Variovorax paradoxus: one gene and its partner. The protein of the gene in region 1 interacts with the protein of each later gene in a pairwise test. Links are inferred from orthologs where the notes say so. Each region holds a gene or a part of one and is shown in the gene's direction. Other genes may lie near its edges. The genes, in order: cysE and cysK.

What was found.
Region 2: the proteins of cysE (region 1) and cysK interact in binary tests that used the Escherichia coli proteins (3 or more experiments, as listed by UniProt). The link is inferred for Variovorax paradoxus from one-to-one orthologs.

The regions. Positions count from the first base shown.
Region 1 is NZ_CP046622.1:3,912,348-3,915,541, reverse strand. What follows is about bases 228-3,106. They hold cysE (serine O-acetyltransferase), read left to right. Parts: upstream 228-1,221; coding sequence 1,222-1,992; downstream 1,993-3,106. Other genes in these bases: cadR (Cd(II)/Pb(II)-responsive transcriptional regulator), read right to left, coding at 2,581-3,054; GOQ09_RS18215 (DUF4256 domain-containing protein), read left to right, coding at 2,000-2,536; GOQ09_RS18225 (RNA methyltransferase), read left to right, coding at 411-1,142; GOQ09_RS18230 (inositol monophosphatase family protein), read right to left, coding at 228-289. In the rest of the region: more of GOQ09_RS18230, read right to left, coding at 1-227; GOQ09_RS18205 (heavy metal translocating P-type ATPase), read left to right, coding at 3,127-3,194.
Region 2 is NZ_CP046622.1:874,401-877,676, reverse strand. The notes cover bases 146-3,106. They hold cysK (cysteine synthase A), read left to right. Parts: upstream 146-1,146; coding sequence 1,147-2,067; downstream 2,068-3,106. Other genes in these bases: GOQ09_RS04005 (NAD(P)/FAD-dependent oxidoreductase), read left to right, coding at 2,139-3,106; GOQ09_RS04020 (hypothetical protein), read left to right, coding at 146-644. Also shown: GOQ09_RS04025 (RNA pseudouridine synthase), read left to right, coding at 1-14; more of GOQ09_RS04020, read left to right, coding at 96-145; more of GOQ09_RS04005, read left to right, coding at 3,107-3,276.

The DNA.
Region 1 (3,194 bases):
TGGTGGTGCCGTCGAGCGGATCGATGATCCAGACGTAGTCGGAATCTTTTGCACCGTGCTCGGTGCCCGATTCTTCGGCCAGGATGCCGTGCCCCGGGTATGCGCCAAGCAGCGTTTCAATAATGGCTTGCTCGCTGGCGTGGTCGACTTCGGTGACGAAGTCGTTGACCTGCTTTTGCGAAATGCGCACGGCCTCGACGTCGAGGGCGGCGCGATTGATGATGGCGCCGGCGGCGCGTGCGGCCTTGACGGCCACATTGAGCATGGGATGCAGGTTGGGGGACGACATTCTGGATTGTGAGAAGAACGGTGGAGGAGGTCCCCTGTAGGCGACCCTGCGGCCCGGCGATGCGGGCGGCGAGAATCGGTCATTTTACCGGCTCCGCCCGTTTCGTGCCTCCAAACCCTCCATGCGCACCCGTTTTATCCTGATCCAGACCAGCCACGCAGGCAATGTGGGCGCCGCCGCCCGCGCCATGAAGACCATGGGTTTCGACGACCTGGTGCTGGTAACGCCCCGGTGGGCCAACGTGCTGCGGCGGGAAGAAACCATACAGCGGGCAAGCGGCGCGCTGGACGTGCTGAACAACGCCCGCATCGTCGAAACGCTGGACGAGGCGCTCGACGGCGTGACCCACCTGTGCGCCACCGCCATGGTGCCGCGAGACTTCGGCCCGCCTACGCGCACCCCGCGGGAGCACCTGGAGCCGCTGGCCCAGCAGGGCGACCAGCACGTGGCCTTTCTCTTCGGCTCCGAGCGTTTTGGCATGCGCAACGAAGACGTCTACCGCTGCAACGTGGCCCTGAGCATTCCGACCGACCCGAAGTTCGGCTCTCTCAACCTGGGGGCGGCCATCCAGGTGATTGCCTATGAATGGCGCCTTGCGCTGGGCGGCTACGCGGTGCGCGACGCTACGGCGCCGGTGCAGGCGGCCGATGCGAAGGCGGTGGCCGGCATGCTCGAGCACTGGGAGCGCTCGCTGGTGGACATCGGCTTTCTGGACCCCCAGGCGCCGAAGAAGCTGATGCCCCGGCTGCAGCAGCTTTTCAACCGCGCCCAGCCCACCCCGGAAGAGATCCACATCCTGCGCGGCATCGCCAAGGCCATGGCCGACGCCGCAAACGCCCCGCGCAAGGGCTAAAACCCCATCGCGCGTGCGCGAAAGACCGCCGGCTTTAGACTGCGCGGCCCCTATCGATATAACGACAACAAAGGCAGCGATGTTCTCTCGTTTGCGCGCCGACATCCGGTGCATCCTCGAACGCGACCCGGCCGCGCGCAGCGCCTGGGAAGTGATCACGGTCTATCCCGGCTTTCATGCCGTGGTGCTGCATCGCTGGGCGCACGCTTGTTGGACGCACGGTTTCAAGTGGCCGGCCCGCTTTATCGCGCACGTGGCGCGCTGGCTCACGGGCATCGAGATTCACCCGGCCGCCAAGATTGGCGAGCGGGTGTTCTTCGACCATGCCATGGGTGTGGTGGTGGGCGAAACCGCTGAAATCGGCGACGGCTGCACCATCTACCAGGGCGTGACGCTGGGCGGCACCTCGCTCTACAAGGGCGCCAAGCGCCACCCGACGCTGGGGCGCAACGTGGTGGTGAGCGCGGGGGCCAAGGTGCTGGGCGGCTTCGAGGTTGGCGACGGCGCCAAGATCGGCAGCAACGCGGTGGTCATCAAGCCTGTGCCTGCGGGGGCGACGGCGGTGGGCATTCCCGCGCGCATCATTCCGTCGAAAGCGGGTGAGAGCGCCGATGTGGCCGCGCCGCAGAAGTTCTCCGCCTACGGCATCACGCAGGAGGACGACCCGCTCAGCCAGGCCATGCGCGGGCTGATCGACAGCGCCGCTGGGCAGGAGCACCAGATCGCGCTGCTGTGGCAGGCCATCGAGAAGCTGTCTGCGCACCCCGGCACCAAGGACTGCGTGCCCTGCGACGCGGCGCGCGACGAGAGCTTCGAAGCGGAGAAGCTCACCCAGCTCATAGGCAAATAGCAGAACCATGAAGACGCAAGAACTGCTTCAGACATTGCAAGCGCGCTTCGAGAAAAGCATGCAACGCCACAAGGGCATCGCATGGGCCGACGTCCAGGCAAGGCTCGAAGGCAACCCCGCTGCGCTGAAGTCGATTGGTGCCATGGAAGAAACCGGCGGCGAGCCGGACGTGATCGGCCAGGACAAGAAAACCGGGCAAATCACGTTCTGCGATTGCGCCCCCGAGAGCCCGGCAGGCCGCAGGAGCCTTTGCTATGACCGTGAAGCGCTGGACGCGCGCAAGGAAAACAAGCCGCAGGACAGTGCTCTTGGCATGGCGGCCGCCATGGGCATCGAACTGTTGACGGAAGAACAGTACCGGGAGCTGCAGAAGCTCGGCAAGTTCGATGCGAAGACTTCCAGCTGGATCGAGACGCCGCCTGACGTTCGCTCACTTGGCGGAGCGCTCTTCGGCGACCACCGCTATGGCAAGGTGTTCGTGTATCACAACGGTGCCCAGTCTTACTACGCGGCAAGGGGCTTTCGCGGGTTGCTTCGCGTGTGAGCACGCGGTCGATGTGATCGCGCACTGGATCACATCAGGGCATATCAGGACGAGCGTTTGGCGGATGTGTTGTGCAGCGAGCCGTGCACATGCCCCGCGTGCTGGCCGAAGGGGTCTGTTGCGAGCGTGGCGGTGTCCAGCTCCTGCAGGATGCCGCAGTTCTGCGCCGACTCGGCCCCGCAGCATTGCTGGCGCAGCGCCTTCAGCTGTTTCTCCAGCAGCTTGAGCTCCGAAATGCGGGCCGCCACGTGGCCGATGTGGTCGTCCAGCAGCTGGTTGACCTGGCCACAGTCTTCTCCCGGCGCATCGCGGAACCGCAGCAGGCTGCGGATTTCATCGAGCGTCATGTCCAGTGAACGGCAGCGGCGGATAAAGCCCAAGCGTTGCGCGTGCTCGTCGTCGTAGATGCGGTAGTTGCCCTCGGTGCGCGCCGGCTCGGGCAGCAGCTGTTCGCGCTCGTAGTAGCGAATGGTTTCGACCGGTGTGTTCGCGACCTTGGCCAGCTCTCCGATTTTCATGATGCGGCAAGAACGAAGTGAAGGAATTTGTCGTTTGACTCTACACCTGCTTCAGGGTTTCCAATGGCTTTCATGACGAACCAGAATGCCCTGAAACCCCTGGCGCCGCGCGCTCACGCCCCTGCCGAAACGGCGTGCTG
Region 2 (3,276 bases), 3.0 Mb from region 1 along the record:
ACGAACGCTTCTGACACGGCAACGACAACAACAAGAAAGAAGCTGTCGAGGGACAAAAAACAGGTACAGGGACAGGTACAGGGACAGGAGAAAAAATGAAGTTCGGAATCAAGACCGCCGCATTTGCCTGCACAGCGCCTCTTGCGCTGGCGGGCTGCAGTTATCTTGCGCCATTGCTGCCCAACCAGGCGCCGCCCGCGCCACAGGCACCCCCACCTGTCGTTTCATCCAGCGGGCTCGCGCCCATCACCGAAGAGCAGGTGGAGCGCATCCGCGAGGCGATCGTCGCCAAGCCGCCGACGCCGGCCGTGGCCAAGATCGTGCGAAGCGCGGCGCCGACCATCGAATCTTTCGTGCGGACCGAAGGCTGCATCACCGCCCGCAACGGCGCCGTGCTCAACCCCTTTGCGGCGCCGGGGCGGCTGTTCGAGGGCACGGGCTTCCAGGGTGGGCCCATGGCCGAAATGCACTACCACGACAAGACAGCCTGCGTCACCGTCAAGCGCATCCAGAACTGGAAGATGGTGTCGCCCAAGCTGCTGCGCTTCGACGTGGTGTACGTGGGAGACGACGGCGAAGAGCGCTCCGTCAGGCGCCACGAGCTGATGCGCCAGCCCAAGGGCGGCTGGCTGTTTACGCGCTGAGCGTACGCTCCGCGGCAGCTGCGCAATGGCTCGCTGCCCCGGGAAAGAAAAAGTGTGAAGCCCGCCGATAAGCCGGATTCTGTGCGTTGGGGTTGCCCCCAACGTGACCGCCATTACTCTGGGCCGTTTGTCGCCAAACGGCTCGATGCCACCTACCCGCCAGCTCAGCGGAACCACCTCGATACTGGCCTACTTGGTGTTGCTGCGCGCAGAGATTGCCCGTTTCACCCGAACTTAATCGGCTCGTCTCTGTTGCTCTGATCCTCACCTCACGGTGGAGAGTCGTTAACTCCTGCGCTGTCCTGTGCAGTCCGGACGTTCCTCCAGTGCGGTCTTTCGACGCGGCGCCTTGCGGCGTCGCCCCTTTCGGGCTTGCACCAGCGGCGGTCTGGCGTGCTTCACGAAGGGAATTATCGCCTGATCCCCTCGCATCCGCTGGCGGCCCGTTTCACAATGGCGCTTCGATTGACCTGCCCTGCCCCATAAAGCCCAAGGAGATCCAATGAAGGCCCAGAACATCCTCCAGACCATCGGCAACACGCCGCACATCCGCATCAACCGCCTGTTCGGCAATGCGAAGCAGCAGGTGTGGATCAAGTCCGAGCGCGCCAACCCGGGCGGCTCCATCAAGGACCGCATTGCGCTGTCGATGGTGGAAGACGCCGAGAAATCCGGCGCGCTGAAGCCCGGCGGCACCATCGTGGAGCCCACCTCGGGCAACACCGGCATCGGCCTGGCGATGGTTGCGGCCGTCAAGGGCTACAAGCTCATTCTGGTCATGCCCGACAGCATGTCGATGGAGCGCCGCCGCCTGATGCTGGCCTACGGCGCCACCTTCGACCTGACGCCGCGCGCCGGCGGCATGAAGGCCTCCATTGCCCGTGCCGAGGAAATCGTGGCCGGCACCCCGGGCGCGTGGATGCCGCAGCAGTTCAACAACCCCGCCAATGTCGATGTGCACGTGCGCACCACGGCCGAGGAAATTGCGGCCGACTTTCCGGACGGCATCGACGTGCTGATCACCGGCGTTGGCACCGGCGGCCACATCACCGGCGTGGCAAGGACTCTCAAGAAGAAGTGGCCCAGGCTGCAGGTGTTCGCGGTGGAGCCGGTGGCCTCGCCGGTCATCTCCGGCGGCGCGCCTTCACCGCACCCGATCCAGGGCATCGGCGCGGGCTTCATTCCAAAGAACCTCGACACATCATTGCTCGACGGCGTGCTGCAGGTCGACGCCGAGCCGGCCCGCGAAATGGCGCGCCGCTGCGCGGTAGAGGAAGGCATTCTGGTCGGCATTTCTTCCGGCGCCACGCTCGCGGCCATTGGGCAGAAGCTGCCCTCCCTGGCGCCCGATGCAGTGGTGCTGGGCTTCAACTACGACACCGGCGAGCGCTACCTCTCGGTCGAGGGCTTTTTGCCAGCCTGACCAGCTATCTCTTTCATAGCGCCTGCGGCGCGTAAAATCCGCGGTCTGCTTGATAACCACAAGCCACCGTCATGCTGAGAATCTCCGAACTCAAACTTCCCCTCGACCACGCGCCTGAAGCGCTCGTCACCCTGATCGCCCGGACCCTCGACGTCCCGCTCGAAGCGATCGCCTCCCACACCGTCTTCAAGCGCAGCTTCGATGCGCGCAAGGTCGACCTGCTCACGGTCTACATCTGCGACGTGCAGCTGACCGATGCAAAGCTCGAGGCTGCGCTGCTCGCAAAGCATGCCGGCCATCCGCACATCCAGCCTGCGCCCGACATGCGCTACACGCCGCCGGCGCACGCGCCCGAGGGTGCGCCCCGGCCGGTGGTGATCGGCTTCGGCCCCTGCGGCATCTTTGCGGCGCTGATGCTCGCGAAGATGGGCTTCAAGCCCATCGTGCTCGAACGCGGCAAGACGGTGCGCCAGCGCACCCGTGACACCTGGGGCCTGTGGCGCAAGAGCGTGCTCGACCCCGAGTCGAACGTGCAGTTCGGCGAAGGCGGGGCCGGCACCTTTTCGGACGGCAAGCTCTACAGCCAGATCAAGGACCCGCGCTTCCTCGGCCGCAAGGTGATGGAAGAGTTCGTCAAGGCCGGCGCACCGCCCGAAATCCTCTACGTCGCGCATCCGCACATCGGCACCTTCAAGCTGGTGAAGGTGGTCGAGAACATCCGCGAGCAGATCGTGGCACTGGGCGGCGAAATCCGCTTCGAGCAACGCGTGACCGACGTGCGCATCGAAGACGGCCAGCTTAGAGGCCTTACGGTGGTCGACCAGGCCACCGGCCAAAGCAGCGAACTACGCGCCGACCACGTGGTGATGGCGCTTGGCCACAGTTCGCGCGACACCTTCACCATGCTGCACGAGCGCGGCGTGCACATCGAGGCCAAGCCCTTCTCCATCGGCTTTCGGGTCGAGCACCCCCAGGGCCTGATCGACCGCGCGCGCTGGGGCCGCCATGCGGGCCATCCGCTGCTCGGCGCAGCCGACTACAAGCTGGTGCACCACGCCAGCAACGGCCGTTCGGTCTACAGTTTTTGCATGTGCCCGGGCGGCACCGTGGTGGCGGCCACCAGCGAGCCGGGCCGCGTGGTCACCAACGGCATGAGCCAGTATTCGCGCAACGAGCGCAACGCCAACGCGGGCATCGTGGTGGGCATCG